3 regions of the Streptomyces sp. NPDC047971 genome follow, and region 2 is predicted to be linked to each of the others. Evidence: riboswitches for the same ligand, from Rfam matches in the RefSeq annotation. Region 2 holds a riboswitch; each other region holds the start of a gene.
What was found. Region 2 has a riboswitch for cobalamin ahead of cobN (cobaltochelatase subunit CobN). Riboswitches for the same ligand answer to the same signal wherever they lie in the genome.
Positions count from the first base shown of each region.

Region 1 (10,086 bases), on a different contig from region 2:
TCGTGGCCACCCACGCCTCCGCGCCCCGGCGCCCCGGTGCCGCGATGCTGGTGGGACCCGCGGGCGAGGCGGTCGGCAGCGTCTCCGGCGGCTGCGTCGAGGGCGCCGTCTACGAGTTGGGCCGGGAGGCGCTCGCCGGGGCGCCGCCGGTGCTCCAGCGGTACGGAGTCTCCGACGGTGGCGCCTTCGAGGTCGGGCTGACCTGTGGCGGCACCCTCGATGTCTTCGTGGAGAAGGTCGACCGCCGGAGCTTCCCGCAGTTGGCCGAGGTGGCCGAGACGGTACGGGCCGGACGGCCGGTCGCGGTGGCCACCGTGATCGCCGGGCCGCCGGAACGCCTCGGCCGCCGCCTGGTCCTCCTGCCGGACCGGGTGGCGGGCTCCACCGGCTCGGAGCGGCTGGACCGTCTCGTACGCCAGGACGCCCGAGCGCTGCTGGAGGCCGGCCGCTCGTCCGTGCTCCGCTACGACGCGCGGGGAGCCTGTCGGGACGGAGACCCGGACGCGGCCGGCGCGGGGATCCGGGTCTTCGTCGAGTCCTTCGCGCCGCCGCCCCGGATGATCGTGTTCGGCGCCGTCGACTTCGCGGCGGCCCTCGCACGGACGGGATCGCTCCTCGGTCACCGGGTCACCGTGTGCGACGCGCGTCCCGTCTTCGCCACCGCTGCGCGGTTCCCCGGCGCGTGGGAGGTGGTCGTCGAGTGGCCGCACCGGTACCTCCGCGCGGAGGCGGAGGCCGGGCGGATCGACGGGCGGACCGCGCTCTGTGTGCTGACCCACGACCACAAGTTCGACGTCCCCCTGCTGGAGGTGGCGCTGCGCCTGCCCGACGTCGGCTACATCGGGGCGATGGGCTCCCGCCGCACCCACCTGGACCGATGGGACCGGCTGACGGCGGCGGGGCTGACCGAGGCCGAACTGAAGCGGCTGTGCAGCCCGATCGGCCTGGACCTCGGAGCCCAGACCCCGGAGGAGACCGCCGTGTCCATCGTGGCCGAGATCATCGCGACGAAGGGAGGCGGCAGCGGACTCCCGCTGACCGACCGGCCGGGCGCGATCCATCCCGATCAGGGACTCTGACCGCGCCCGGCCGCCCCGTCCGCGACGACCACCGGGCCCGCCCGCGACAACCACGGCGCCCGCCCGCGACGACCACCGTGCTCGGCCGTCACCCGCTCTCGCTCGGCGTCGGCCGTGCGTGCTTAAGTAGGCCCATGGCCGACCAGACCCCGCCCGCCGAGACCACCCCGGAGATCCCCGCCGCCCTGACAGCCGCGCCCGGCTATCAGGTCCGCCGCCTCTACCAGGCGTACCTCGCGGTGTGGGCGCGGGAGGTGGACCCGGTGCTGACGGGGCCCCAGTTCGCGGTGCTGCAGACCGTGGAAGCCAATCCCGGCCGTGACCAGCGTTCCATGGCCGCCGCCGTCTCCCTGGACACCTCCACCATGGCCGATGTGGCCCGCAGACTGGAGAACCGCGGCCTGCTCGCCCGCCACACCGCGGCCTCCGACGGCCGTCGCAAGCTGCTGTACCTCACGGACGCCGGCCGCGAGACCCTGCGCGAGGCCAACGACCGGACCCGGTCGCTCGACAAGATCCTCCTGGAGTCCTTCGGCGAGGGGGAGCGCGCACCGCTCGTCGCCACGCTCCAGGCGCTCGCCGACCACTGGGAGGGGCTGGCGGAGGGCTCGTGACCCACGCCGGCGGGCGATGACGGTGTGATCGCGCCACGCCGCGGGGGAGGGGTGGACTTACTAGGACGTCCAACTATATGTTCGTGACAAGCCCGCGGTGCAGGGAAGCCGGTGTGAATCCGGCGCGGTCCCGCCACTGTGACCGGGGAGCGTGCTCTTCAGCAGGTCAGGCCACTGACGGAAACCATCCGTCGGGAAGGCCGGAGAGCGTGCGCTGATCCGGGAGCCAGGATACCGGCCGTGGGGTGTTCCGTGTTGTCCACGAGGATGGAGCAGACACGCATGGCACCGGTACGTGACCACGACCCTGGTGATCCGGCGGAGTACCCGAACCCCGAGGCCCTGTCCCCGCGTTCGTGACTCGACGAGGGCGCCCTCGCCCTCCCCTGTCTCGCGGAAGGACCCGCGTGCGCGCACCCCGATCGGTGCCGTCCTCGCGGCCCTGGCCGCGCCTTCCTCGGATCCGTACCTGACGAGAGCAGGCTTCGATGGTCCGCGAACTCACCCATTTCATCGGCGGAAAGCACACCCCCGGCACGTCCGGTCTCTTCGCCGACGTGTACGACCCCAACACCGGCGCCGTCCAGGCCAGGGTGCCCCTGGCCGGGCGCGCCGACACCGAGGCGGCGATCGCCGACGCGGAGGAGGCCCAGCGCGAATGGGGCCGGTGGAACCCGCAGCGACGCGCCCGCGTCCTGCTGCGGTTCCTCCAACTCGTCGAGGGCGAAAGGGAATCACTCGCCCGACTGCTCTCCGCCGAGCACGGAAAGACCGTCGCCGACGCCCACGGCGATCTGCAACGCGGCCTGGAGGTCGTGGAGTTCGCCGCCGGGATCCCGCACCTTCTCAAGGGCGAGTTCACCGACAACGCCGGCGCCGGCATCGACGTGCACTCGCTCCGCAGCCCGCTGGGCGTCGTCGCCGGGATCACCCCCTTCAACTTCCCGGCGATGATCCCGCTGTGGAAGGCAGCGCCGGCCCTGGCCTGCGGAAACGCGTTCATCCTCAAGCCCTCCGAGCGTGACCCCTCCGTACCGCTGCGGCTCGCCGAGCTGTTCCTGGAGGCCGGACTGCCGCCCGGTGTGCTGAACGTGGTCAACGGCGGCAAGGAGGCCGTCGACACCCTCCTCGAAGACCCCCGCGTCCAGGCCCTCGGCTTCGTCGGCTCCACCCCGATCGCGGCGCACATCTACGCCACCGCGGCCGCGAACGGCAAGCGCGCCCAGTGCTTCGGCGGTGCCAAGAACCACATGATCGTGATGCCGGACGCCGACCTCGACCAGGCCGCCGACGCGCTGATCGGCGCCGGCTACGGCTCCGCGGGAGAGCGCTGCATGGCGATCTCCGTCGCCGTTCCCGTCGGTGAGGAGACCGCCGACAAGCTGGTGGCGAAGCTGAAGGAGCGCATCGCCTCCCTGCGTATCGGCACCTCCGACGACCCGGACGCCGACTTCGGTCCCCTCGTCAGCCGGGACGCCCTGGACCGGGTCGATCGCTACGTCGGCATCGGCGTCGACGAGGGAGCGGAACTCGTCGTCGACGGGCGGGGGTTCACCCTTCCCGGGCACGAGAACGGCTTCTTCGCGGGAGCCTCGCTCTTCGACCGCGTCACCCCGGCCATGCGGATCTACCAGGAGGAGATCTTCGGCCCGGTGCTGTGCGTCGCACGGGCCGCCGACTACGAGGAGGCCCTGCGGCTGCCGAGTGAGCACCCGTACGGGAACGGCGTGGCCGTCTTCACCCGCGACGGGGACACCGCCCGCGACTTCACCCGCCGCGTCAGCGCCGGCATGGTCGGCGTCAACGTCCCCATTCCGGTGCCCGTGGCCTACCACACCTTCGGCGGCTGGAAGCGGTCCGGATTCGGCGACCTGAACCAGCACGGGCCGGACGCCATTCGCTTCTACACCCGCACCAAGACCGTCACCTCGCGCTGGCCCTCCGGGGTCAAGGAAGGCGCGAGCTTCACCATCCCGACGATGGGATGAGCGCGATGACCACACTCACCGAGGACCAGCTCGCTCTCGCCGACGTCACCCTGGACTTCGCGCAGGAGCAGCTCGCCCCGCACGCCGTGGCCTGGGACCAGGACAAACACTTCCCCGTCGACGTCCTCCGCAGAGCCGCCTCGCTCGGCCTCGGCGGCGTCTACGTCGGGGAGGAGCACGGAGGCTCAGGACTCACCCGCGCCGACGGCGTCCTCGTCTTCGAGACCCTGGCGACCGGCTGCCCCTCCATCGCCGGGTACCTCTCCATCCACAACATGGTCGCCTGGATGATCGACCGGTACGGCAACCCCGACCAGCGAGCCCGTTGGCTGCCGGAGCTCTGCTCCGCCGCGGCCCTGGGCAGCTACTGCCTCACCGAACCGGGCGCCGGTTCGGACGCCGCCGCGCTGCGGGCCCGCGCCGAGCGGGACGGCGGCCACTACGTCCTGAGCGGAGTGAAGCAGTTCATCTCCGGCGCCGGCGCCTCCGACGTGTACGTCGTCCTGGCCCGCACCGGGGGCGCGGGCCCGCGCGGGATCTCCGCGTTCGTCGTCGAACGGGGGGACGCGGGCGTCTCCTTCGGCGCGAACGAGCGCAAGATGGGCTGGAACGCGCAGCCCACCCGGCAGGTCGTCCTCGACGGCGTGCGGATCCCCGCCGACCGGCGGCTCGGCGCCGAGGGCGAGGGCTTCCGCATCGCCATGCACGCTCTCGACGGCGGCCGGCTCGGCATCGCCGCCTGCTCCCTCGGCGGCGCCCGGAGCGCCCTCGACCGCAGTCTCGTCCACCTCGCCGACCGCGAGGCCTTCGGCGCCCGGCTGCTCGACGCCCAGGCCCTGCAGTTCCGGCTGGCCGACATGGCGACCGAACTCACCGCCGCCCGCGCGCTGGTCCGGCAGGCCGCCGAGGCACTCGACGACGGCGATCCGAAGGCGTCCCAACTGTGTGCCATGGCGAAGCGGTTCGCCACCGACACCGGCTTCTCCGTCGCCGACCGGGCCCTTCAACTCCACGGCGGATACGGCTACCTCAGCGAGTACGGCCTGGAGAAGATCGTCCGCGACCTGCGCGTCCACCGGATCCTGGAAGGAACCAACGAGATCATGAACGTCATCGTCGCCCGCGGCCTGACGGAGCACCTGCGATGACCGGCGACGAGGACGTCCTGATCCGGACCGAGGGCCGGACCGGCCGGCTGATCCTCAACAGGCCCGAGGCGCTCAACGCGCTCAGCCACCCCATGGTGCTGAGCATCGAGGCCGCGCTCACCGCCTGGCGGGACGATCCCGCCGTCGAAGCGGTGGTGATCTCCGGCGCGGGGGAGCGGGGACTGTGCGCGGGCGGCGACATCCGCGCCATCTACGAGGACGCCCGTACGGGCGGCACGGCATCGGCCGACTTCTGGCGGGACGAGTACCGGCTCAACGCCCTGATCGCCCGCTACCCCAAGCCGTACATCGCCCTCATGGACGGCATCGTCATGGGCGGCGGGGTCGGCGTCTCGGCGCACGGAACCGTACGGATCGTCACCGAACGCTCCCGCGTCGCCATGCCCGAGACCGGCATCGGCTTCGTCCCCGATGCCGGCGGCACCTACCTCCTTGCCCTGGCGCCGGGCGAGCTGGGCACCCACCTCGCCCTGACCGGAGCTCCCGTCGGCGCCGCCGACGCCCTGCTCTGCGGCCTCGCCGACCACTACGTACCGGCCGAGCGGCTCGACCGGCTGGTCGCGGACCTCTCGCGGACCGCCGTGCACGACGCCCTGACCTCGCACGTCGGCCAGGCACCACCCGGTGCACTGGCCGCCCACCGGGAGTGGATCGACCACTGCTACGCGGCCGACTCGGTCGAGGAGATCGTGGACCGGCTCCTCGCGAGCGGGGTGGAGGCGGCGCAGGAGGCGGCCGCCACCCTGGCCGCGAAGTCACCCACCGCGCTCAAGGTCACCCTGACCGCACTGCGGAGGGCCCGCGGGCTCGGCCCGCTGGAGCGGGTGCTGGAGCAGGAGTACCGCGTCTCGTGCGCGGCCCTTTCCTCTCCCGACCTCGTCGAAGGCATCCGAGCCCAGGTCGTCGACAAGGACCGCACCCCCCGCTGGTCGCCCGCGACCCTCGGCGAGGTCACCGACGAGGACGTGGCCCGCTACTTCGCCCCGTCGGGCGCGGGCCGATCCCTGCTGCTCGCGGCCGGAACCGACCCCCTTCAGGAGGTGCCCTGGTGAGTGATGTCATCGCCTTCATCGGCCTCGGCCGCATGGGTGGCCCGATGGCCGCCAACCTCGTCGCCGCCGGCCATCGCGTGCTCGGGTTCGACCTCGTCCCGGAGGCTCTGGACACCGCTGCCGCGGCCGGGGTCGAGACGGCGGACTCGGCAGGGGCGGCCGCCGCCGCAGCGGACGTCGTGATCACCATGCTGCCCGCGGGCCGCCATGTCCTCGCCCTCTACCGGGACGAGGGCCTCCTCGCGGCCGCGCGGCCGGGCACCCTCTTCATCGACTGTTCCACCATCGACGTCGCCGACGCGCGCGCCGCCCACGATGCCGCCGTGGCCGCCGGGCACCGGGCCCTGGACGCCCCCGTGTCGGGCGGTGTCGTCGGCGCCGAGGCCGCCACTCTCACCTTCATGGCGGGCGGCGGAGAGGCGGAGTTCACCGAGGCCCAACCACTGCTCGCGGCCATGGGGAAGCGGGCCGTGCACTGTGGTGGCGCGGGCGCCGGCCAGGCCGCCAAGATCTGCAACAACATGATCCTCGGCATCTCGATGATCGCCGTCAGCGAGGCGTTCGTCCTCGGCGAGAGCCTCGGCCTGTCCCACCAGGCGCTCTACGACGTCGCCTCCACCGCCTCCGGCCAGTGCTGGGCACTGACCACCAACTGTCCCGTCCCCGGACCCGTTCCGGACAGCCCGGCCAACCGCGGCTACCGCCCTGGATTCGCGGCGCCGCTCATGGCCAAGGACCTGGGACTCGCCGCCGCCGCGCTGCGGGCCGGCGGCATCGACGGCGGACTCGGCCTGCGCGCCGCCGAGATGTTCGCCGCCTTCGCCGAAGGGGACGGCGCGGCACAGGACTTCTCCGCCATCGTCCACGTCCTGCGCGACACGGACACCGAACCCGTGAAGGGAAGCCGCTCGTGAACGAGACCGCGTACGAGACCATCCGCGTCGAGCGCAAGGGGCGCACCGCCTTGGTCACCCTCGACCGGCCGAAAGCCCTGAACGCGCTCAACCTTCAGGTGATGAACGAGGTCGTGAGTGCCACCGAGGCCCTCGACCGGGACCCGGACATCGGCTGCGTCGTGATCACCGGCTCTCCGAGGGCCTTCGCCGCCGGCGCGGACATCAAGGAGATGCAGCCCCAGGGATACCTGGACATGTACCTCACCGACTGGTTCACCGCCTGGGACCGGCTCGGCAACCTCCGCACGCCCACGATCGCGGCCGTCTCCGGCTACGCCCTGGGCGGCGGCTGCGAACTCGCCATGCTCTGCGACGTCCTGTTGGCCTCCGACACCGCCGTCTTCGGACAGCCGGAGATCACATTGGGCGTGATCCCGGGCATCGGCGGCTCGCAGCGACTCACCCGGGCCGTGGGCAAGGCGAAGGCCATGGAGCTGTGCCTGACCGGCCGGACGATGGACGCCGTCGAGGCGGAACGAGCGGGCCTGGTCTCCCGGATCGTCCCGGCCGAAGACCTCCTCCCCGAGGCGCTCGCGGTCGCGGCGACCATCGCGGAGATGTCGAAACCGGTGGCGATGATGGCCAAGGAGGCCGTCAACCGCGCCTTCGAATCCTCTCTCGCGGAGGGCGTCCGTTTCGAACGACGGCTGTTCCACGCGGTGTTCGCCACAGCCGACCAGAAGGAGGGAATGGCCGCCTTCGTGGAGAAGCGGTCCCCGGACTTCACCCACCGCTGACCTCGCCCACGTGGCCGGCCGGCCCGGCCCCTCAGGAGGGGCCGGGCCGGACCGGATCTCGGCGGAACGCCGAGGGCGCTCCCCTTGACGCTCCTACGGGAGGAAGCCGTTGCGCCCGCGCCTCAGTCACGGCTCGCGGTGCAGTCGGCAGGGGTGGGGCGGCCCGTCGGCCAGGCGAGACCGACGAAGCGGATGCGGCCGGGCGCGTCGGGGGCGAGCTCCACGACGGAGACCGCCTTGTTGTACGGGTTGCCGTAGTTGTCCAGACAGATCCAGCCGCTCGCACCGTCGACCTTGCCCATGCCGTGCAGTCGCAGCCACGAGTCGCTGATGCGGCCGAGCGTGGGAATGACCGGGTCGTGGTCGTCGCGCATCCGGATGGCGGTGATCGCGGTGAGACCGGCGTCGTAGAACGTGATGGTCCGCGAGTCGGTGAGCTCCACCGGCCCGATGTTCCCGACCTCCTTGCTGCCGGCGAGGTCGGACAGGGTACGGAACGCCGCGGCCGAACCCCCGGTCGCGGGTGCCTTTCCGTCGGTCCAGGCGTCCGGGTGGGCGACGGCGGCGTACTGGAGGGTCACGCCCTTGCGGAACGCCTCCCAGTCGAGGAGCTTGTCCGAGGAGAGCGTGGAGGCGCCGGAGCCGGTGATCACGGTGTACTTCTTCTCGGTGCAGCCGCGGTTGCCCAGTTCGTTGACGAACTGCCGCAGCTGGACCGGCCGTCCGGCGAAGTAGATGACCTTCGCGGCAGAGGTGCAGATCGTGTCGACCATCTGGTCGAAGGCGTTGGCGGTGGTTCCTTCCTCGTGGAACTCCTCGGGCGCGCGGTACTGCTCCGGCGCCCGAGGTGATCCCAGAGTCCGCTCGGCGAAGGCCCGCTTGAGCGCGTCGACGTAGTTGTCGCCGGTGCGGATGTCCTCGACGACCAGGGTGTGCTTGGGGTCGATGCCCTTGTTGAAGTGGGACAGGGCCCTGGCCTGGTCGGTGGTCGTGGGCACGACCCGGGCGAGCCCCGGGTAGGCGTCGGGCCGCTCGCGGCTGTTGCCCGAGTCGTCGGCGGTGATCGGCCCGCCGACGACGGGAATGCCGCGCTCCCGGGTGAGATAGGCGATGGCCGCCTGGGTGGTGGCGGTGGAGACGTCGAAGCCGATCACGGCCCGCAGGTTGTCGGACGAGGACTCCGCCATGGTGCCGAGCTGCTCGGCGACCGGTCGCCAGTGCGCGTGACTGCGACCGGGGTTGGCGAGCAGGAGCCGTATCGCCGGCTTCTTGCTGTTGGAGTCGTGGTTGGCGCGGTACTGCGCGAGATACGCGCCCTGCACCTCGTGGAGCGTCTTCTGCTGTTCGAAGGACTGCGCCGGGGCCATGGGCAGCATCACGGCGACGGAGACGTGCGGCTCGCCCTCGATCCGCTCGTTCTCCGCCTTGATCCGCGCGCTGACCTCCCTGAGGTTGTCCGCGAAGACGAAACCGCCGTCGGTGACGCCGGTGCATTCCCGGGAGCCCTCGGGTCCCCGCTCCTCGATCCCCTTGCCGCAGGCGGGATCCGGTCCGAGGACGGCGACGCCGACCCACACGGCGGCGCCGAGCACGGCCAGGGCGACGACGAGCGCGGCCGCTTTGGTGAGCGGTCCGCCGGGCAGTCGTGCGATGAACGACGTCATGACGCGGCACCTTCCTGGACGGGCAGGTCGGGAGCCTGTGCTCCGGCCCGCAGGCGGACCGGCCAGGCGGCGGACGCCTCGCGGTAGGCGGCGTGCGCGGCCTTGTTGCCGTACAGCGTCTCCAGCGCGATGCGGACGGTGGTCAGTTCGTCCTCGCGCGGGGCGAGGGTGAGCGGGTCGGACAGCCGCCACAGCAGGGGTACGAGGGAGGCGACGGCATCGTGGTGCGGGCCGGGTGCGTCGCTGCCGCAGGCCGTGCACGACAGGGTGGGGCTCCCGGCCGGGGGTTCGTACCCCTCGCGCGGATGAGGTGCGGCGCAGATCCGGTTGAGGGAGGTCAGCCAGGCGGCGGGCGGGGTGACGGTGAACCGATGGTGGAGCACGCTGACCACCTCCTCGACCCGGCCCAGGGCCAGCGTGTGGTGCAGATACGTGTCACCGCGCGGATCGCACAGTGAGCGCAGCCGGAGCTGGGTGTCGCGCCAGCGCTCGTGGGTGAGGGTGCTGGCGAGCCGGTGCCGCAGCAGCAGATCGAGTGCCCGGTCGCCGTCGAGACAGGAGCGGGTCCGGTAGTCGTCGGCCTCGCGGACCCGGACGGCGACCATCTCCTCGGAGTGGTCCTCGGGATGGGCGAAGGTCCACAGCCCGCGCCGGGTGCCCGCGTCGGCCGCGGCGGAGAGCAGGACCAGGCGCTCGCGCATCACGGGATCGGGCAGCAGCTTGGCGAGGAGCGCGGGCGCCGCCTCGTCGAGCAGCTCCCCGCCGCGTATCGTGCCCACGTCCTCGACCCGGCGCACGGCCGCGTCCGCCAGGGTCCGGGCGCTCGC
Region 1 is NZ_JBEZNW010000002.1:190,421-200,506, reverse strand. It holds gene AB0D99_RS03445 (XdhC/CoxI family protein) at 1-1,079, shown strand, start outside; gene AB0D99_RS03440 (MarR family winged helix-turn-helix transcriptional regulator) at 1,214-1,693, shown strand; cobalamin riboswitch at 1,772-1,951, shown strand; gene AB0D99_RS03435 (CoA-acylating methylmalonate-semialdehyde dehydrogenase) at 2,182-3,681, shown strand; gene AB0D99_RS03430 (acyl-CoA dehydrogenase family protein) at 3,678-4,829, shown strand; gene AB0D99_RS03425 (enoyl-CoA hydratase/isomerase family protein) at 4,826-5,902, shown strand; gene mmsB (3-hydroxyisobutyrate dehydrogenase) at 5,899-6,816, shown strand; gene AB0D99_RS03415 (enoyl-CoA hydratase) at 6,813-7,595, shown strand; gene AB0D99_RS03410 (hypothetical protein) at 7,718-9,259, opposite strand; gene AB0D99_RS03405 (hypothetical protein) at 9,256-10,086, opposite strand, start outside.
Region 1: it holds a riboswitch for cobalamin, as region 2 does, so the genes downstream of both, AB0D99_RS03435 (CoA-acylating methylmalonate-semialdehyde dehydrogenase) here and cobN (cobaltochelatase subunit CobN) in region 2, are expected to answer to the same signal.

Region 2 (10,086 bases):
CGGCTGGTCGCCAACACCGTGACCATGGAGTCCGAGGCGCTGCTGGCCGAGCGCTACCGCCGCCACGGCGGGGAGCTCGTCCGGCTGGCCGTCGCCCAGGCCGTCCCGGTGGGCGGCTTCACCGGCTGGCGCCAGGCGATGCCCGTCACGCAGTGGTCCGTCACGAAAGCAGGAGTTGCAGCATGACCGTCTACTTCATCGGCGCGGGCCCGGGCGCGGCCGACCTGATCACCCTGCGGGGCGCCCGCACCCTCGCCGCCTGCGGCGTCTGCCTGTACGCGGGCTCGCTCGTCCCCCGCGAGCTGCTCGCCGAGTGCCCGCCGGACGCGCGGCTGATCGACACGGCGGACCTGGACCTGGACCGGATCGTGGCCGAGATCGTCCGCGCCCACGAGGCCGGCGAGGACGTGGCCCGGCTCCACTCCGGCGACCCGTCCGTCTTCAGCGCCGTGGCGGAGCAGATGCGCCGGCTCGACGCGCTGGACATCCCGTACGAGGTCGTCCCGGGCGTCCCGGCGTTCGCGGCGGCCGCCGCGGCGCTCAAGCGGGAGCTCACCGTGCCGACCGTGGGCCAGACGGTCATCCTGACCCGCGTCGCCCAGCAGGCCACGCCCATGCCCGAGGGCGAGGACCTCGCCACGCTCGGCCGCAGCGGCGCCCTGCTGGTCCTGCACCTGGCCGCCCGGTACGCCGACCGGGTCGTGTCCGAGCTGCTGCCGCACTACGGCGCCGACTGCCCGGCCGCGGTCGTGGCGATGGCGAGCCGCCCGGACGAGATCGTGCTCCGCGGCACGCTGGAGGACATCGCGGGGCAGCTGAAGGAGTCCGGCATCACCAAGACGGCGGTCATCCTGGTCGGCCGCACGCTGGCGGCCTCGCAGTTCCGCGACAGCCACCTCTACGACCCGGCGCGCGACCGCCACGTCTGCTGACCGACCGACCCGCCGACCGACCGACCCACCCGCCGACCGACCCGCCGGGGCCGACCGACCCGCCGGCCGGCCCGGGAGGGCGGGCCTCGACGCGCCCGGGGCCGGACACCCGAGAGGTGTCCGGCCCCGGTTCTCAGGCGTTCGGCCGCTTGCCGTGGTTCGCCTTCTTCTTCTTGCGGGCGCGCTTCTTGTTGCCTCGCTTCGCCATCGGGCACATCCCTCTCTTGTGGGGGCCTTGCCCTCGCCAGCCTAGGTTCGCGGCGGACCCGGCGCATCCGGTGTCCTGCGGCCGCCGAGCCTCCGCGCCGGGCCCCTGACCGCGGCCCGGCTCATCGGCGACAGCCCATGGCACCGAGGCGCTGTTCACCACGGCCCGGCCGTTACGGTCCCGCCGCCTCCGACCGCCCCACCACCGTGCCCGCGCGGTCGATGCAGATGACGTCGACCGCCACCGGTGCGCCACGCAGGACCGTGAGGGACTCGTCCCGGGCGCGGGCCGCCACCAGGTCGCCGAGAGGGACGCCGGCCGCCTCGCAGAGGCGGAGGGCCGCCAGGCCCGTGTTCGCCGTGGCGATCTCCTCGGCGAGGGCCTCCGGCGCGCCGCCCGTGCGGGCCAGGTCCGCCAGGAAGCCCTTGTCGACCTGCGAGCGCGCCGAGTGCAGGTCCAGATGGCCCGCCGCCAGCTTGGACAGCTTCGCGAAGCCGCCGCAGATCGTGAGCCGGTCGACCGGATGGCGGCGGATGTACTTCAGCACCGCCCCCGCGAAGTCCCCCATGTCCAGCAGCGCGATCTCCGGCAGCTCGTAGAGCGTCGACACCGTCTTCTCGGACGTCGAGCCCGTGCACCCCGCCACATGGGTGAGACCCGCGGCCCGGGCCACGTCCACCCCGCGGCGGATCGAGTCGATCCAGGCCGAGCACGAGTACGGCACGACGATGCCCGTCGTCCCCAGGATGGACAGCCCGCCCAGGATGCCGATCCGCGGGTTCCAGGTGGAGCGGGCGATCTCCTCGCCGTGGTCGACCGAGACGGTGATCTCCACATCGCCCGAACCGCCGTGTGCCGCCGCGACCTCCGCCACATGGGCGCGCATCATCTGCCGCGGGACCGGGTTGATCGCCGCTTCGCCCACCTCCAGGGGCAGACCGGGCAGCGTGACCGTGCCGACGCCCGGCCCCGCCCGGAAGACGACACCGGACCCGGCGGGCAAGGCCCGCACCGTCGACCGGACCAGTGCGCCGTGCGTCACGTCCGGGTCGTCGCCCGCGTCCTTCACGATCCCGGCCATCGCCGTGCCCCGGCCCAGCTCCTCCGCCGCCAGCGCGAACGCCGGACGCCCGCCCTTCGGCAGCGTGATCGTCACCGGGTCGGGGAAGTCGCCGGTCAGCAGCGCCGTGTACGCGGCGGTCGTCGCCGCCGTCGCACAGGCGCCGGTCGTCCAGCCCGGCCGCAGACCCGTGTGCTTGAGTTGGGCGTCGCGCCCGCCGCCCGGACTGTCGCCGGCACTCATGAATGGACTCCCGTGCACGTACTCATTCTCGGCGGCACCACCGAGGCGCGCGCCCTCGCCACGGCCCTGCACCCCCGCGTCCGTGTCACCAGTTCCCTCGCCGGACGCGTCGCCGAGCCCCGGCTGCCGCCCGGCGAGGTACGCGTCGGGGGCTTCGGAGGGGTCGACGGACTGGCGGCCTGGGTGCGCGAACACCACGTGGACGCGGTCATCGACGCCACCCATCCCTTCGCGGAGAACATCAGCTTCAACGCGGCCCGGGCGGCCGCCACCGCCCATGTTCCCCTGCTGGCCCTGCGCCGCCCCGGCTGGGTCCGGGTGGAGGGCGACGACTGGCACGAGGTCGCCTCGCTGGAGGAGGCGGCGGGCGTGGTGGGCGGGCTCGGCGAGAGGGTGTTCCTGACGACCGGGCGGATGGGACTCGCCGCGTTCGCCGCGTGCCCGCAGTGGTTCCTCGTGCGGTCGGTCGACGCCCCCGGGCCCCAAATGCCGGCGCGCACCGAAGTCCTCCTGGACCGGGGCCCCTTCACTCTGGAGGGGGAGCGGGAGCTGCTGAGCCGGTACGGCATCGACGTCCTCGTGACGAAGGACAGCGGCGGCGCGGCGACGGCCCCGAAACTCCGCGCGGCGAGGGAGGCGGGCGTCCCGGTGGTCGTCGTCCGCAGGCCGCCGGTGCCGGAGGGGGTGGAAACGGCCGCCTCCCCGGAGGAGGCGGCCGCCTGGGTGCGGGGCCTGGAGGGCTTCTGAGACCGGCCGTGGGCGTTCGCGGCGACGAGGAGGGCGGCGGGAAGGCCGCCGCCCTGGCACGAAGGCCGTGGGAAGGCCGCCGCCCTGGCACGAAGGCCGTGGGAAGGCCGCCGCCCTCGCACGGAGGCCCGCGGCCTCGCCACCGCGGCCTTCCCCGTCAGCCCTCCGGGTACCGCCGGGGGGTCCAGGTGATCGTGCGGCCGTCGCCGCGCTCGACCGCGCGCGTCTGGGACGAGCCGATCAGGAGCAGCGTGCGCATGTCGACCTCGGACGGCTCCAGGGTCTTCAGCGTCACCACCCGCACCGACTGCTCCGGGCCGCCGACGTCCCGCGCCACGACCACCGGGGTCTCGGGGGAGCGGAGTTCGAGCAGCAGGTCGCGGGCGGCCGCCACCTGGTGGGTGCGGGACTTCGACCCCGGGTTGTAGAGCGCCAGGACCAGGTCCGCCTCGGCCGCGGCGCGCAGGCGGGCGGCGATCACGTCCCACGGCTTGAGCCGGTCGGAGAGCGAGAGGGTCGCGTAGTCGTGGCCCAGCGGGGCGCCCGCCGCTGCGGCGGCCGCGTTCGCGGCCGTCACGCCCGGGAGGACCCGTACCGGAACGTCCGCGTACCGCTCCTCCGACGCCACCTCCAGGACCGCCGTCGCCATGGCGAAGACACCGGGGTCGCCGCCGGAGACGACCGCGACCCGGCGCCCGCGCCGGGCCAGGTCGAGCGCGAACTCGGCCCGCTCGGACTCGACCTTGTTGTCCGAGCCGTGCCGGCGCTGGCCGGGGCGCAGCGCGGGGACCCGGTCGAGGTAGGTGGTGTAGCCGACCAGGTCGTCGGCGTTGACCAGGGCGCCGCGCGACTCGGGCGTCAGCCAGGGCGCTCCCGCCGGTCCCGTGCCGACGACGACGACCTCGCCGACGGTCTCCCGGGTCTCGGGGGTGACGGCGTCGATGCGGGAGGGCAGGACGGCGACCGAGAAGTACGGCACCGTCTCCGCGTCGACCTCGGCCAGGGTCTCCGTCCGCTCGCCGGCCATGAACGCCCGCTCCACGTACCGCGCGTCGCCGAGCCGGCCGGCGCGTTCCAGGGCGCGGCGCACGGTCGGGAAGGTGCGGCCGAGCTTCATCACGACCGCCGAGTCGGTGCCGGCGATACGGGCCGTCAGCTCGTCCTCGGGCAGAGTGCCGGGGATGATCGTCAGGACCTCCTCCGCCTCGCACAGCGGCTCACCGAGCCGTGCGGCGGCGGCGCTGACGGAGGTGACGCCGGGGATGACGGTGGTGTCGTAGCGGTCCGCGAGCCGCTTGTGCATGTGCTGGTACGAGCCGTAGAAGAGCGGGTCGCCCTCGGCGAGCACGGCGACGGTGCGGCCGGCGTCCAGGTGGGCGGCGAGGCGGGCCGCGGCCTCCTCGTAGAAGTCGTCGAGCGCGCCGCGGTAGCCGCCGGGGTGGTCGGTGGTCTCCACGGTGAGCGGGTACATCAGCCGCTCCTCGATGTGGTCCTCGCGGAGGTGTCCGGCGGCGATGGAGCGGGCGATGGAGCGGCCGTGGCGGGCGGAGTGGTACGCGACGACGTCGGCGGACGCGATGGCCTTCACGGCGGCGACGGTCATCAGGTCGGGGTCGCCGGGGCCGAGGCCGACTCCGTACAGCTTGCCGGGCGCGGTCACGTCGCCGCCGTCGCCCGTGGTCCCGCTGCCGGTCGTCTGCGCGCTCATGCCTGGATCTCCGCTTCCGTCGCGATGGCGTTGATCGCGGCGGCGGTCATCGCGCTGCCGCCGCGCCGGCCCCGTACGACGAGGTAGTCGAGGCCCAGGGTCTGGGCGGCGAGGGCGTCCTTGGACTCGGCGGCGCCGATGAAGCCGACCGGTATGCCGAGGACGGCGGCCGGGCGGGGCGCGCCCTTCGCGACCATCTCCAGGAGGTGGAAGAGGGCGGTGGGCGCGTTGCCGATGGCGACGACGGAGCCTTCGAGGCGGTCGCGCCAGAGTTCGAGGGCGGCGGCGCTGCGGGTGGTGCCGAGTTCGGCGGCGAGGGCGGGCACGGCGGGGTCGGAGAGGGTGCAGACCACGTCGTTGTCGGCGGGCAGCCGCTTGCGGGTCACTCCGCTGGCCACCATCTGCGCGTCGCAGAGGATGGGGGCGCCGGCGCGCAGGGCCGCGCGGGCGCGGGAGACGACCTGCGGCGAGTAGGCGAGGTCGCGGACGAGGTCGGTCATGCCGCAGGCGTGGATCATGCGGACCGCGACGGTGGCGACGTCTGCGGGCAGGTCCGCGAGGTCCGCCTCGGCGCGGATCGTGGCAAAGGACTGGCGGTAGATCTCCGCGCCGTCCTTCTCGTAGGCGAACATCGTGTCGTTCTCGCTCATCTCGTTGTGCGGGCCGTTGCGACTGCTTCGGGCAGGGAGGTACGGGGGGTGGCGACGCCGTCCACGAGGTAGTCGCCGCCGGTGGTGGCGAGGACGTCGGTCCAGGCGCCGTGAGGGTGTCCGCAGCGGCGCTCGCACCCGGAGAAGTGCACGGGCAGGAGGGTGCGGCCGGTGGGGCGGTGCGCGGGGCCGGGGGCCGCGTCCGCGCGGACGTCGGCGAGCGACTTGGCGCAGCCGGGCCGTCCGGTGCAGGCGGTGACGCCCGCCCAGGGGGAGTCGGGGCGGGTGACGAGTCCGGCCGCGTCGAGGGCGGGCAGCCGGTCGGCGCCGGCCCCGGCCACGACGACCCCGCGCCAGGGCGTGAGCCGCACCTCGTCGGCCGGGAGCAGCGCCCGCAGCTGGGCGGCGGTGAGCCGTCCGAGCGGGGCGAGCACGGAGAGGGCGGCGGGCCCGAGGACGCCGGGAGACGGGGGAGGTCCCTGGGGGAGTTCCGGCGCGGGTACGGGCTCGCCTCGCACCCCCGACTCCGCCAGGTCGACCGGGTACTCCTCCGGGAGTTCCCTGACGCGCCAGGCGCCGGTTCCGGCCTTCCGCGCCGCGGTCAGGAAGCCGCCCGCCGCCGCCAGGGCGGCGCTGGGCGCGTCGGAGCCGGCGAGCCGGACGGCTCGCCCGCCGACGTGCAGCCGCGCCTCGCCCCGGCCCAGTGCGACCAAGGTCACATCGCCGCCGAGCCCGGCGACGTCACCCCGCCCGTCGTCGAGGACGAAGAGGAACCGGCCGGAGAGCGCCGCCGCCCAGGGCGCGGAGCGCAGGTGGGCGTCCAGTTCGCGGGCCCACAACTGCACGTCGGCGGCGCCGAGTCCGTCGAGACCCGAGGCCGGGGAGGCGACGATGTTGCGGACGCGTTCGTGGGTGGGGGAGGGCAGCAGGCCCGCCTCGGCGAGGAGCGCCGCGAGCCGCGCCCCGCAGTCGTCGGCGAGGCCGCGCAGCTCGGCGTTGCCGCGGGAGGTGATGCTGAGTCGCCCGTCGCCCAGGGTCTCCGCCGCGCCGGCCAGGATCTCGACCTGACGAGGGGTCAAACAACCTCCGGGCAGGCGGAGTCGGGCGAGGCGGCCGTCGTCGGCGGAGTGCAGGCGCAGCGCCCCGGGGCACGCGTCGCCACGGTCCCGTATGCGAGGTTCGCCCGGGTCGGGCGTCGGGGGCGGGGTGGGCGGCATGGCGGCGAGCATACCGACGGGCCACCGGGCGGCCACCGGGTGTGATCCGGCCACGAGGAAGCCCTCACCGGCCGCGATCCGGCCATGAGGATCCCCCCACCGGCCGCGATCCGGCCGGGCCGCCGGGCCACCGTCGCCCGGAGCGCCTCGGTCCCGCCGCCCGGGGCGCCTCCCGCGCACCGTCCGGTCCTCGCCCGTCGTCGCGGCGTCGCGACGACGGTCCCGCCCGCGGTGTGATCCGGCCGACTCCGCCACCCGCACCGGCCCGTCGACCGCACGATCTACTATGCAGACGGCATGGGGTCCCAGGACCCCGGGGAGGAAGCCCGGTGAGAATCCGGCGCGGTCCCGCCACTGTGAGCCGGCCCGGACGTGCGCGAGCACGACCCCGGGACCGGTGAGTCAGGAACTCCCGCCGTCCATACGACCACCCGGGGCGCGGACAACCCCGAGGAAGGCCTGCGCTCGCCATGCTCCTGCTGCTGTCGCACTCCGACACCGACCTGCTCAGCGCCCGCGCGGCCGGCGGCCCGGTGGAGTACCGCTTCGCCAACCCCGCCCGTCTCCCCCTCGCCGACCTGACCGGCCTCCTGGCCGAGGCCGAGCTCGTCGTCGTCCGCCTCCTCGGCGGCCTCCGTTCCTGGGAGGACGGCCTCGACGCGGTGCGCGCCGCCGGGAAGCCGATGGTCGTCCTCAGCGGCGAACAGGCCCCCGACGCCCAGCTGATGGAGGCGTCCACCGTCCCCGTCGGTGTCGCCACCGAGGCGCACGCCTACCTGGCGCACGGCGGCCCCGCGAACCTGGAGCAGCTGGCCCGCTTCCTCTCCGACACCGTTCTGCTCACCGGTCACGGCTTCGAGTCCCCGGCGGCCGCCCCGACCTGGGGCCCGCTGGAGCGCACCGCGCGCACGTCCACCGGCCCCACCGTCGCCGTGCTCTATTACCGCGCCCACCACATGAGCGGGAACACCGGCTTCGTGGACGCGCTGTGCGGGGCGATCGAGGACGCCGGCGCCCGGCCCCTCCCGCTGTACGTGGCCTCGCTGCGGGCCCCCGAGCCGGAGCTGCTCGACCGGCTCCGCACCGCCGACGCGGTCGTCACCACCGTCCTCGCGGCGGGCGGCACCAAGCCCGCCGAGGCGCAGGCCGGCGGCGACGAGGAGGCATGGGACGCGGGCGCGCTGGCCGCGCTCGACGTGCCGATCCTCCAGGCGCTCTGCCTGACCGGTTCGCGCGCGGCCTGGGAGGAGAACGACGAGGGTCTCTCCCCGCTGGACGCGGCGAGCCAGGTCGCCGTCCCCGAGTTCGACGGCCGGCTCATCACCGTTCCGTTCTCGTTCAAGGAGATCGACGAGGACGGTTTGCCCGCGTACGTCGCCGACGCCGAACGGGCCGCCCGCGTCGCCGGGATCGCGGTCCGTCACGCCCGGCTCCGCCACATCCCGAACGCCGAGAAGAAGCTCGCCCTGGTCCTGTCCGCGTACCCGACCAAGCACTCCCGGATCGGCAACGCGGTCGGTCTGGACACCCCCGCCTCCGCCGTCGCGCTGCTGCGCCGACTGCGGGAGGAGGGATACGACTTCGGTCCGGTCGAGGACATTCCGGGCCTGGTCTCCGGCGACGGCGACGAGCTGATCTACGCCCTGATCGAGGCCGGCGGGCACGACCAGGACTGGCTGACCGAGGAGCAGCTGGCGAAGAACCCGGTCCGCATCCCGGCGGCCGACTACAAGCGCTGGTACGCGCAGCTCCCGGCCGAGCTGCGCGAGGAGGTCGAGGAGCACTGGGGTCCGGCGCCCGGCGAGATGTTCCTCGACCGGTCCCGCAATCCGGAGGGCGACATCGTCCTCGCCGCGCTGCGGCGCGGGAACCTGCTGATCCTGATCCAGCCGCCGCGCGGCTTCGGCGAGAACCCGATCGCGATCTACCACGACCCTGATCTCCCGCCGTCCCACCACTACCTGGCCGCCTACCGCTGGATCGCGGCGCGCGCCGAGGACGGCGGCTTCGGCGCGGACGCGATGGTCCACCTGGGCAAGCACGGCAACCTGGAGTGGCTGCCCGGCAAGAACGCGGGCCTGTCGGCCGCCTGCGGCCCGGACGCCGCGCTGGGCGACATCCCGCTGGTCTACCCGTTCCTGGTCAACGACCCGGGCGAGGGCACGCAGGCCAAGCGCCGTGTGCACGCCACGCTCGTCGACCACCTGGTGCCGCCGATGGCGCGCGCCGACTCGTACGGCGACATCGCGCGCCTGGAGCAGCTGCTCGACGAGTACGCGCAGATCTCCTCCATGGACCCGTCCAAGCTGCCCGCGATCCGCGCGCAGATCTGGACGCTGATCCAGGCGGCGAAGCTCGACCACGACCTGGGGATGGAGGACCGCCCGGAGGACGACGGCTTCGACGACTTCCTGCTGCATGTCGACGGCTGGCTGTGCGAGGTCAAGGACGCGCAGATCAGGGACGGTCTCCACGTGCTCGGCGGGGCGCCGGTGGGCGAGGCGCGGGTGAACCTCGTGCTGTCGATCCTGCGCGCCCGGCAGATCTGGGGCGGTACGCAGGCCCTGCCGGGTCTGCGCGAGGCCCTGGGCCTGGACGAGTCGGCCGCGACCCGGACCACCGCCGACCAGGCGGAGGCGACCGCGCGGGAGCTGGTCGAGGCGATGGAGGCGGCGGACTGGTCCGTGGACGCGGTCGCCGAGGTCGCCGACGCGTACGGGGACGACGTCCGGGCCGTGCTCCGCTTCGCCTGCGAGCAGGTCGTGCCGCGGCTGTCGGCGACGACCGACGAACTCGCGCACGCCGTACACGCGTTGAACGGCGGCTTCGTGCCGGCCGGCCCGTCCGGTTCGCCGCTGCGCGGTCTGGTGAACGTGCTGCCGACCGGCCGGAACTTCTACTCCGTCGACCCGAAGGCCGTCCCCTCCCGTCTGGCGTGGGAGACCGGCCAGGCGCTCGCCGACTCGCTCCTGGAGCGCTACCGCTCCGACAACGGCGAGTGGCCCACCTCCGTCGGTCTCTCCCTGTGGGGGACGAGCGCGATGCGCACGGCGGGCGACGACGTGGCCGAGGCGCTGGCCCTGCTCGGCATCCGCCCGACGTGGGACGACGCCTCGCGCCGGGTGAACGGTCTGGAGCCGATCCCGCTCGCCGAGCTGGGACGTCCTCGCATCGACGTGACGCTGCGCATCTCGGGCTTCTTCCGGGACGCGTTCCCGCACGTCATCGGGCTCCTCGACGACGCGGTGCGGCTGGCCGCCTCGCTCGACGAGCCGGCCGGGGACAACTTCGTCCGGGCGCACGCGCAGGCCGATCTGGCGG
Region 2 is NZ_JBEZNW010000010.1:151,925-162,010, forward strand. It holds gene cbiE (precorrin-6y C5,15-methyltransferase (decarboxylating) subunit CbiE) at 1-186, shown strand, start outside; gene cobM (precorrin-4 C(11)-methyltransferase) at 183-932, shown strand; gene AB0D99_RS13135 (cobalt-precorrin-5B (C(1))-methyltransferase) at 1,313-2,443, opposite strand; gene AB0D99_RS13140 (cobalt-precorrin-6A reductase) at 2,456-3,190, shown strand; gene AB0D99_RS13145 (precorrin-2 C(20)-methyltransferase) at 3,348-4,898, opposite strand; gene AB0D99_RS13150 (precorrin-8X methylmutase) at 4,895-5,530, opposite strand; gene AB0D99_RS13155 (cobalamin biosynthesis protein CobG) at 5,545-6,777, opposite strand; cobalamin riboswitch at 7,042-7,200, shown strand; gene cobN (cobaltochelatase subunit CobN) at 7,236-10,086, shown strand, end outside.

Region 3 (10,086 bases), on a different contig from region 2:
GCGAAGGCGTCTGGGACGGAGTCGGCTACGACGAGCAGCGGTTCCGGGAGGACGCCGGCGTCCTCGACGGGGTCGGTCTGACCGGAACGGGCTCGGTGGCCGACCGGCTCTGGGCACGCCCCGCCGTCACCGTGCTCGGCATCGACTGCCCGCCCGTCGTCGGGTCGGCCGCCGCCGTCCCCGCCACCGCGCGGGCCCGCGTGAGCCTGCGGATCCCGCCCGGCATGTCCGCGCCCGTCGCATCCGCCGCGCTCGCCAGGCACCTCGACGACGCGGCGCCGTGGGGCGTCCAGGTGTCGATCGAGTCGGAGAGCTCGGGAGCCCCGTTCCGGGCCGCGACCGACGGGCCGGCCTACGCGGCCCTCGGCGAGGCGATGAGCGAGGTCTACGGCAAGCCCCTCGCCTTCCTCGGGCAGGGCGGCTCCATCCCGCTGTGCAACATCCTCGCCGAGCAGTACCCGCGGGCGGAGATCATTCTGATGGGGGTGGAGGAGCCGCGGTGCCTCATCCACGCGCCGAACGAGAGCGTCGACCCCTCGGAGATCGAGCACATGGCCCGGGTCGAGGCGCTCTTCCTCCGCAACTACGCCGCCGCTCACGGCGGCTGAGGCGGGCACGGCGCGGAGGCGTGCGTCTGACGATCCGGTGAAGGAAACGGTCGCGACAGGGCGCACGACGGCGTGAGTCCGGCGAGAATCGACCGGGGGCGCCCGGCACGGCCCGGCGCTCCCCCGTTTCGGCCGACCGACCGTGGAGCCGCTCATGACCACAGCACGGGACCTTGCCATCGTCGCTCTGGCGGTGACGCCCGACCGCCCCGTGGAGCGGGGCGACCTGTCACTGGCGTTGGCCGGAGCCGAGGTGGTGGACCTCGTCGAAGCCGAGGCCCTGGTCGTGGACGGCGACCGCATCCTGCCGGGGGCCCAGGCTCCCACCGGGGACGGGCTGCTGGACGAAGCCGTCGTGGCGCTCAGGCGCCAGGAGCCGTACGAGTCGGTCGAGGACTGGCTGTGGCGCAGGGGCCGCGGGCTCTGTTCGGCCTACGCGGACGACCTGGCGCGGGCGGGCCTGACGCCCCCGCCACGCCGCCGGAACCCGCTGAGGGCCGGGGCGGCGCAGCCGGTCGACGCGTCGGCACGGCGCCGGGCCGAGGAGCGCTGGTCGGCGGGCGAACCCGTGCTCGCCGCCCTGGCGGCCGTGCTCGGCATGCGCGACGCACCGGCTGAGGACACCCCGGAGCTCGCGGGTGACGCGGTCGCCACGGTGCTGGCCGCCGTCGGGGACGCGGTCCAGGAGCTGGGGGCCGTGCGACAGCGCAGGGCGATCGAGGACTCGGCGTTCGACAACATCTGGCGCGGCTACTGACGGCACGGTCGTACCGCTACATGTGCGGCTGGCCGTAGTACCGGGCGAACTGCTCGAGGTAGCCGGGATTCTCCGCGTGCTTCATCTCGTCGAACTCGGGGGCGTCCTTGATCTGTTCCTTCGTCCGGGCCACGTGGACCGTCTCGGTGGCGGTGTCGATCTGCTTGATCGTGCCGGCCGGCAGCAGAACGTGTCGTCCGAAGATCCACACACCCGTGTCGACCACGAGATGGGCCGAGCCCACCTCGTCCGCATGCTTGCTGACCTTCCCGATGCCGCCGTCGGTCGCCTCGACCTTGTAACCGACGAGGTCGATCCCTCGCTGGTGCCCCGAGGCGGGATGGTAGACCCAGATGTCGTTGTCGCTCACGGCCTTGCCTTTCAGGGTGTGTGGCGGAACGCCGACAATCGGCCGGGCCCACCTGCGGTGGAACGGATGAGCCGAAGTCCCGCTCGGCTGCCTCGCCGTGTCTCCGGGCGTCCCGGGGCCACGGCCGCTCGGTCGGTCCCTGGACGCGAGGGGCGCAGTCCCTGGGCAGGAGGGGCGACGCTCGCGGCTCTTCCACGGGCATGCGACGGGTGCCCGGCCGGTGAGCCGGTCACCTGCTTGCGACGCGGCTACCCACATCACGCTGCCGTATGTGTCGGAGCGTTCGACCCGGATGCCGCGGACGTGGCGGCGCATCAGGGCCTCGGCGCCATCGGCCCCCGCCGCCGCGGCCTACGCCCGCCGCCTCGGCTCAGCGGAAGCGACGGCCTCCCCCACTCGTCCCGCCGTGACCGCAGCCGTGGCAGGGCTTGGCCGGATCAGACCCGCGAGGCACCCGTGCGCGCCGCCGACCCTGCGTCGATAATGCGACCAGCCGGCTCAGTGGCTCGCCTGCCGATCTCGCCAGGAGGTACCCATGAGGATGCTGATCAATGTTCCGGAGACCGTCGTCGCCGACGCGCTGAGGGGGATGGCCGCCGCGCATCCCGAACTCACCGTCGACGTCGAGCATCGCGTCGTGCTCCGTCGTGACGTTCCCGTGGACGGCAAGGTGGGGCTGGTGTCCGGGGGCGGGTCCGGGCATGAGCCCCTGCACGGGGGGTTCGTGGGGCCGGGGATGCTGTCGGCCGCATGCGCCGGAGAGATCTTCACGTCGCCGGTGCCCGACCAGATGGTGCGTGCCGCCGCCGCGGTCGACAGCGGGGCCGGGGTGCTGTTCGTCGTCAAGAACTACACCGGGGACGTCCTCAACTTCGAGATGGCCGCCGAGCTCGCCGAGGACGAGGGCGTCCAGATCGCCAGGGTGCTCGTCGACGACGACGTGGCGGTGACCGACAGTCTGTACACGGCCGGGCGGCGCGGGACCGGGGCCACGCTCTTCGTGGAGAAGATCGCCGGGGCCGCCGCCGAGGAGGGCGCGCCGCTGGAGCGGGTGGAGGCGATCGCCCGGCGCGTGAACGAACGGTCGCGGAGTTTCGGGGTGGCCCTGAGCGCCTGCACCACCCCGGCCAAGGGCAGTCCGACCTTCGAACTACCGCCCGGTGAGTTGGAGTTGGGCATCGGGATCCATGGCGAGCCGGGGCGTGAGCGGCGGTCGATGATGACCTCTCGGGAGATCGCGGACGTCGCCGTCGATGCCGTACTGGAGGATCTGCGGCCGTCGGGACCCGTCCTCGCCCTGGTCAACGGCATGGGCGCCACTCCCCTGCTCGAACTCTACGGCTTCAACGCCGAGGTCCAGCGCGTCCTGACCGAGCGAGCGGTGCCGGTCGCCCGGACCCTGGTGGGGAACTACGTCACCTCGCTCGACATGGCCGGCTGTTCCGTCACGTTGTGCGAGGCCGACGAGGAGATCCTGCGGCTGTGGGACGCGCCCGTGCAGACGCCCGCGCTGCGTTGGGGCCGGTGAGCCGGGTGTCCGGGACGAACGAGCTCGACGCCGCGTTCTTCCTTCGCTGGCTGTCCGTCGCCGCGGCCGCCGTCGACCGCGAGGCCGACCGTCTCACCGAGCTCGACTCGGCGATCGGCGACGCCGACCACGGGGCCAATCTGAGGCGCGGTTTCGCCGCCGTGACGGACACGCTGGGGAAGGAGCCGCCCGCGACGCCGGGGGCCGTACTCGTCGCCGCCGGGCGGCAGTTGATCTCGACCGTGGGCGGCGCGTCCGGTCCGCTGTACGGGACGCTGCTGCGGCGGACGGGGAAGGCCCTCGGCGACGCGCCGAGCGTGACGCGGGAGGAGCTGGCCGCGGCGCTGACCGCGGGGGTCGCCGCCGTCGGACAGCTCGGCGGGGCGCGCGTCGGGGACAAGACGATGCTGGACGCGCTCGTTCCGGCGGCCGAGGGGCTCGGCGAGTCCTTCGCGGCCGCCCGGGAGGCGGCAGAGCGGGGGGCCCTCGCGACCGTGCCGCTCCGGGCGCGCAAGGGGAGGGCGAGCTATCTCGGCGAGCGTTCCGTCGGACACCAGGACCCGGGGGCCACCTCGTCCGCGCTGCTGGTCGACGCCCTCGCCGAGGCCGCCGCATGACCGCGCCGGTCGGGATCGTCCTCGTGTCGCACAGCGCGGAGGTGGCCGCCGCCGTCGCCTCGCTGGCCCGGGGTCTCGCGGGCGGCGGGGCGACCGCGCCGATCGCCCCCGCGGGCGGCACACCGGACGGCGCTCTCGGCACCAGCTCCGACCTGATCGCCGCGGCGGCGCACGAGGTCGACCGGGGCGCCGGTGTGGCGCTGCTCGTCGACCTCGGCAGCGCCGTGCTGACGGTCAAGGCTCTCCTCGCCGAGGAGGACGAGCTGCCGAAGGGCGCCCGGCTCGTGGACGCGCCGTTCGTCGAGGGCGCTGTCGCCGCCCTCGTGACGGCGAGCGCGGGCGGGGATCTGGCCGCCGTGACGGCCGCCGCGTCGGAGGCGTACACGTATCGAAAGGAGTGAGGGGGGCGCGCGCGAGATCTGTCACACACCGTCCCACGACGCCTCCGTGTTGTGATGCGCCTGGTCAACCCACTACTGTCACACCGCCTTGGTGTACGGGAAACCGGTGTGGAACCGGTGCGGCCCTCGCCACTGTGATCGGGAAGTCCGGCTCCATCCCTCCGGGGAAGCCACTGGACCACCGCGGGAGACCGCGGCGGTGTGGGAAGGCGGAGCCGCGACGGCATGACCCGTCAGCCAGGAGACCGGCCAAGGTGCGTTGTCCATCCACGAGGTGCTGGAGAGGGTCTCCCAACCATGCATATAGCCGAGGGGTATCTGCCCCCTGTGCACGCGGCCGCCTGGGGCGTCGCGTCCGCTCCGTTCGTCGTCCACGGCGTCCGTGCGCTGACCCGTGAGGTCAGGTCCAACCCCGAGTCCACCCTGCTGCTCGGTGCGTCCGGTGCGTTCACTTTCGTCCTTTCCGCGCTGAAGATCCCGTCGGTGACGGGAAGTTGCTCGCACCCGACGGGCACGGGGCTCGGCGCGATCCTGTTCCGGCCGCCCGTGATGGCGGTCCTGGGCACGATCACGCTGCTCTTCCAGGCGCTGCTGCTCGCCCACGGCGGGCTCACGACACTCGGCGCCAACGTCTTCTCGATGGCGATCGTCGGCCCCTGGGCCGGCTTCGGCACGTACTGGCTGCTCCGCCGGTCCAACGTGCCGCTGATGGTGAGCGTCTTCTTCGGCGCCTTCGTCGCCGACATCTCCACCTACTGCGTCACCAGCGTGCAGCTCGCGCTGGCCTTCCCCGACCCGGGCAGCGGCGTGCTCGGCGCGCTGGCCAAGTTCGGAGGCATCTTCGCCGTCACGCAGCTGCCGCTCGCCGTCAGCGAGGGGCTGCTCACGGTGCTCGTGATGCGCCTGCTGAAGCAGTCCAGCAAGGGGGACCTGACCCGGCTCGGGGTCCTGCTCCCGTCCCGGAAGAAGACCGAGAAGGCGGAGGCGAGCGCCTGATGAGCCGGAACGCGAAGATCAACACCCTGCTGCTGCTCGTCGTGGCGGCCCTGGCCGTCCTCCCGCTGGTGCTGGGGATGGGCGACCACAAGGAGGAGCCGTTCGCCGGCGCCGACGGCGAGGCGGAGGCGGCGATCACGGAGATCGCCCCCGACTACGAGCCGTGGTTCAGCCCGCTGTACGAGCCGCCGTCCGGCGAGATCGAGTCGGCGCTGTTCTCGCTCCAGGCGGCGCTCGGCGCCGGTGTGCTCGCGTACTACTTCGGCGTGCACCGGGGCCGCAAGCAGGGCGAGGCGCGCGCCGAGGCGAGGGCGCTGCGGGCGGCGTCCGGCGACGAGTAGGCGCCGTGCTGCCGATCGACGCGGCGGCGCACAGCAGTCGCTGGCGCCGCCGTCACCCCTGCGAGAAGGCCGTGCTCGGGTTCGGCCTGACGCTGTGCGCGATCTCCCTGCCGCCCTGGCCCGGCGCGGTGCTCGTCGCCGCGGCCACGCTCGCCGTGCTCCTCGGGCCCGCCGGGGTGCCGGGGCGCCAGCTGTGGAGGGCGTTCCGGATCCCCCTGGGGTTCTGTGTGACGGGCGCCGTCCCCCTGCTGTTCGAGGTCGGCGGCGCACGGGGGCTCGTCGCCCTCGCGTCGGACGGTCCCCTGCATGCGGGCGAGTTGCTGCTGCGGACCTCGGCCGCCTCCCTGGGCGTGCTGCTGTTCGCGTTCACCACACCGGTCTCGGACGTCCTGCCCCGTCTGGTGCGGGCCGGGGTGCCGGCGCCCGTGGTGGACGTGGCGCTGGTGATGTACCGGATCAGCTTCCTGCTGCTGGACGCGATCTCCAAGATCCGGCAGGCGCAGGCGGCCCGGCTCGGGCTCACCACCCGGGCGGCGACCTGGCGCTCGCTCGCGGGGCTCGGAGCGACCGCGTTCGTGCGCGCCTTCGACCGCGCGCAGCGCCTGCAGACCGGGCTCGCCGGGCGGGGGTACGACGGGACCCTGCGGGTCCTGGTCCCCCAGGCCGCGGTCTCGACCCGGTTCCTCGCGTCGACGGCCGGCCTCCTCGCCGGTCTCGTCGCCCTCACTCTCGTACTGGAAAGGTCCCTGCCGTGAGCCCTGCACCGCCGGTCGTGGAACTGGTGAAGGCCACGTTCGCCTACGAGGACGGGCCGGTCGTGCTCGACGACGTCAGCTTCGCCGTGCCGGAGGGAAGGGCGATGGCCCTCCTCGGCCGCAACGGCGGCGGCAAGACGACGCTGCTGCGGCTGCTCAGCGGGGGCCTGCGCGGCGACAGCGGCGTGCTCCGGCTGGACGGCGAGGAGGTGTCGTACGACCGGAAGGGGCTGACCCGGCTGCGGACCACCGTGCAGCTGGTCGTCCAGGACCCGGACGACCAGCTCTTCGCGGCCTCGGTCGGCCAGGACGTGTCGTTCGGGCCGATGAATCTGGGCCTTCCGGAGGAGGAGGTACGGCTCCGGGTGCGCGAGGCGCTGGAGGCGCTGGACATCGTGGCCCTGGAGGACCGGCCGACCCATCTGCTCTCGTACGGACAGCGGAAGCGGGCGGCGATCGCCGGCGCCGTGGCCATGCGGCCGCGGGTCCTCGTCATGGACGAGCCGACGGCCGGGCTCGACCCGCACGGCCAGGAGCGGCTGCTCGACGTGCTCGGCCGGCTGCGTGACACCGGCACGACGGTGGTCATGGCCACGCACGACGTCGATCTGGCGCTGCGCTGGGCGGACGACGCGGCGGTGCTCTCGCCCGAGGGCCTGCGGACGGGCCCGATCGAGGAGCTGCTGGCCGACGACGCGCTCCTGGACGCGGCGCGTCTGCGTCGCCCCTGGGGCATGGCGGTGACGCGACTGCTGCGCGCGCACGGACTGCTCGCCGACGACGGGGAGGGTCCGCGGACGGCGGAGGACCTGGACGCCTGGGTCGCGGCCCCGCGCGGAGCGTGAGCGGCGGGCGTCGACGTCTCGTGGGCGACGCCACGACGGCCCCCGGCGGGATGCCCGCCGGGGGCCGTCGTGCGCAACGTCGCGCAGATCACCCACCGCCACTTGTGCAACTTGTTGCATAACTACGGCCGGGTCGTCTACAACAGTCACGACGACACCGCGCGAGGAGGCGCCCCCATGACCACCCCGTACCCGCACCTGCTGAGCCCGCTCGACCTCGGGTTCACCACCCTGCCGAACCGGGTGCTCATGGGTTCCATGCACGTCGGCCTCGAGGAGACCGAGAACGGCTTCGAGCGCATGGCCGCCTTCTACGCCGAGCGTGCCCGTGGCGGCGTCGGCCTGATCGTGACCGGCGGCATCGCCCCGAACGAGGCCGGCCGCCCCTGGGACGGCGGCGCCAAGCTCAGCACCGACGACGAGGTGACCGAGCACAAGCTCATCACCGAGGCCGTCCACGCCGAGGGCGGCCGGATCGCGATGCAGATCCTGCACTTCGGCCGGTACGCCTACCACCCCGCGCTCGTCGCCCCCAGCGCCATCCAGGCCCCGATCAGCCCCTTCGTGCCCAACGAGCTCACCGACGCCGAGGTCGAGCAGACCGTCGAGGACTACGCCCGCTGCGCCGAGCTGGCCAAGGCCGCCGGGTACGACGGCGTCGAGGTCATGGGCTCCGAGGGCTACCTGATCAACGAGTTCATCGCGGCGGCGACCAACCAGCGCACCGACCGCTGGGGCGGCAGCTACGAGAACCGGGTCCGCTTCCCGCTGGAGATCGTCCGGCGCATCCGCGAGCGGGTCGGCGAGGACTTCATCGTCATCTACCGCCTCTCGATGCTCGACCTGGTCCCGGGCGGTTCCACGCTGGAGGAGGTCGTCGCGCTCGCCAAGGAGATCGAGGCCGCCGGCGCCACCATCATCAACACCGGTATCGGCTGGCACGAGGCCCGGATCCCCACCATCGCGACCTCGGTTCCGCGCGGCGCCTACACCTGGGTGACCAAGAAGCTGATGGGCGCGGTGAGCATCCCCCTCGTCACCAGCAACCGCATCAACACCCCCGAGGTCGCCGAGCAGATCCTCGCCGAGGGCCGCGCCGACATCGTCTCCATGGCCCGCCCCTTCCTGGCCGACCCGGAGTTCGTCGCCAAGGCCGCCGCGGACCGCGCCGACACCATCAACACCTGCATCGGCTGCAACCAGGCGTGCCTGGACCACACCTTCAGCCTGAAGATCACCTCCTGCCTGGTGAACCCGCGCGCCTGCCACGAGACGGAACTGATCCTCTCCCCCACCCGTCTCGCCAAGCGGATCGCGGTCGTCGGCGCGGGCCCGGCCGGCCTCGCGTTCTCCGTCTCCGCCGCCGAACGCGGCCACTCCGTCACGCTGTTCGACGCGGCGGGTGAGATCGGCGGCCAGCTGAACATCGCCAAGCGCGTGCCGGGCAAGGAGGAGTTCGACGAGACGCTCCGCTACTTCCGGACCCAGCTGGACGAGCGCGGCGTCGAGGTCCGTCTGAACACCCCCGTCTCCGCCGGCGATCTCGACGGCTACGACGAGGTCGTCGTCGCCACCGGAGTCACCCCGCGCACCCCCGAGATCGAGGGCGTCGACCACCCCAGCGTGGTCAGCTACCTCGACGTCCTGCGGGACGGCGCGGCCGTGGGCGAGCGGGTCGCGATCATCGGCGCGGGCGGCATCGGCTTCGACGTCGCCGAGTTCCTCACCGACGGCGGCGAGGGCGCCAGCCAGGACCCCGAGACCTACTTCCGACAGTGGGGCGTCGACACCGCGTACGAGACGCGGGGCGGACTGCGCGCCCCCGAGCGGCCGAAGCCGCCGCGCCAGGTGCACCTGCTCCAGCGCAAGACCACGAAGGTCGGCGCCGGACTCGGCAAGACCACCGGCTGGATCCACCGCGCGGAGATGAAGCACCGGGGCGTCACGATGGTGGCGGGCGCGTCGTACGACCGGATCGACGACGCGGGCCTGCACCTCACGATCGACGGCGAGTCGCAGACCGTCCCGGTCGACACCATCGTCCTGTGCACCGGCCAGGAGCCCCGCCGGGACCTCTACGAGGCGCTGATCGCCGCGGGCCGCAGCGCGCACCTGATCGGCGGCGCCGACGTCGCCGCGGAGCTGGACGCCAAGCGCGCCATCGACCAGGGCACGCGACTGGCGGCCGCCCTGTGATCGCCGTGGCCGGCCGCTTCTAGGATGCGTGCATGTCCCTCCCGCACGCGATCCTGACCGCACTGCTCGAGAAGCCGTCCTCCGGCCTCGAACTGACGCGTCGCTTCGACAAGTCGATCGGCTACTTCTGGTCGGCCACGCATCAGCAGATCTATCGCGAGCTGGGCAAGCTGGAGCAGGCGGGGCACATCCGTGCCCTGCCCGCCCCGGTGCCGGCGCGTGGACAGAAGAAGGAGTACGAGGTCCTGCCCGCGGGCCGCGAGGAGCTGGCCGAGTGGGTGGCGCGGAGCGAGGACCCCAAGCCGATGCGGGCCGCGCTGCTCCTGCGGATGCGGGCCGCGGCGGTCGTCGGCGCGCCGGGCATGCGGGAGGAGCTGAGCCGCCACCTCGACCTGCACCGCGCCCAGTTGGAGGAGTACCTGGCGATCGAGGCGCGGGACTTCCCGCCCGCTCGCCGGGCGAGCGAGCCGGACCGGCTGCGGCATCTGGTGCTGCGGGGCGGGATCGATCTGGAGCGGTTCTGGGTGGAGTGGCTGACGCACGCGCTCGCTGAACTGGACCGCTGAGGCAACCCCTCCTACGCGGCGTCGCCGGACAGCTGCGCCACCAGCTCCTTCTCGTCCTCCTCCGCGAGCGAGGTCTTGAGGACCGTCCCGCCGTAGCCCTGCATGG
Region 3 is NZ_JBEZNW010000002.1:236,843-246,928, forward strand. It holds gene AB0D99_RS03605 (dipeptidase) at 1-608, shown strand, start outside; gene AB0D99_RS03610 (GPP34 family phosphoprotein) at 763-1,365, shown strand; gene AB0D99_RS03615 (PRC-barrel domain containing protein) at 1,382-1,735, opposite strand; gene dhaK (dihydroxyacetone kinase subunit DhaK) at 2,271-3,263, shown strand; gene dhaL (dihydroxyacetone kinase subunit DhaL) at 3,269-3,880, shown strand; gene AB0D99_RS03630 (PTS fructose transporter subunit IIA) at 3,877-4,281, shown strand; cobalamin riboswitch at 4,354-4,550, shown strand; gene AB0D99_RS03635 (energy-coupling factor ABC transporter permease) at 4,579-5,277, shown strand; gene AB0D99_RS03640 (energy-coupling factor ABC transporter substrate-binding protein) at 5,277-5,618, shown strand; gene cbiQ (cobalt ECF transporter T component CbiQ) at 5,624-6,373, shown strand; gene AB0D99_RS03650 (ATP-binding cassette domain-containing protein) at 6,370-7,218, shown strand; gene AB0D99_RS03655 (NADPH-dependent 2,4-dienoyl-CoA reductase) at 7,396-9,414, shown strand; gene AB0D99_RS03660 (helix-turn-helix transcriptional regulator) at 9,447-9,980, shown strand; gene AB0D99_RS03665 (DUF1269 domain-containing protein) at 9,992-10,086, opposite strand, start outside.
Region 3: it holds a riboswitch for cobalamin, as region 2 does, so the genes downstream of both, AB0D99_RS03635 (energy-coupling factor ABC transporter permease) here and cobN (cobaltochelatase subunit CobN) in region 2, are expected to answer to the same signal.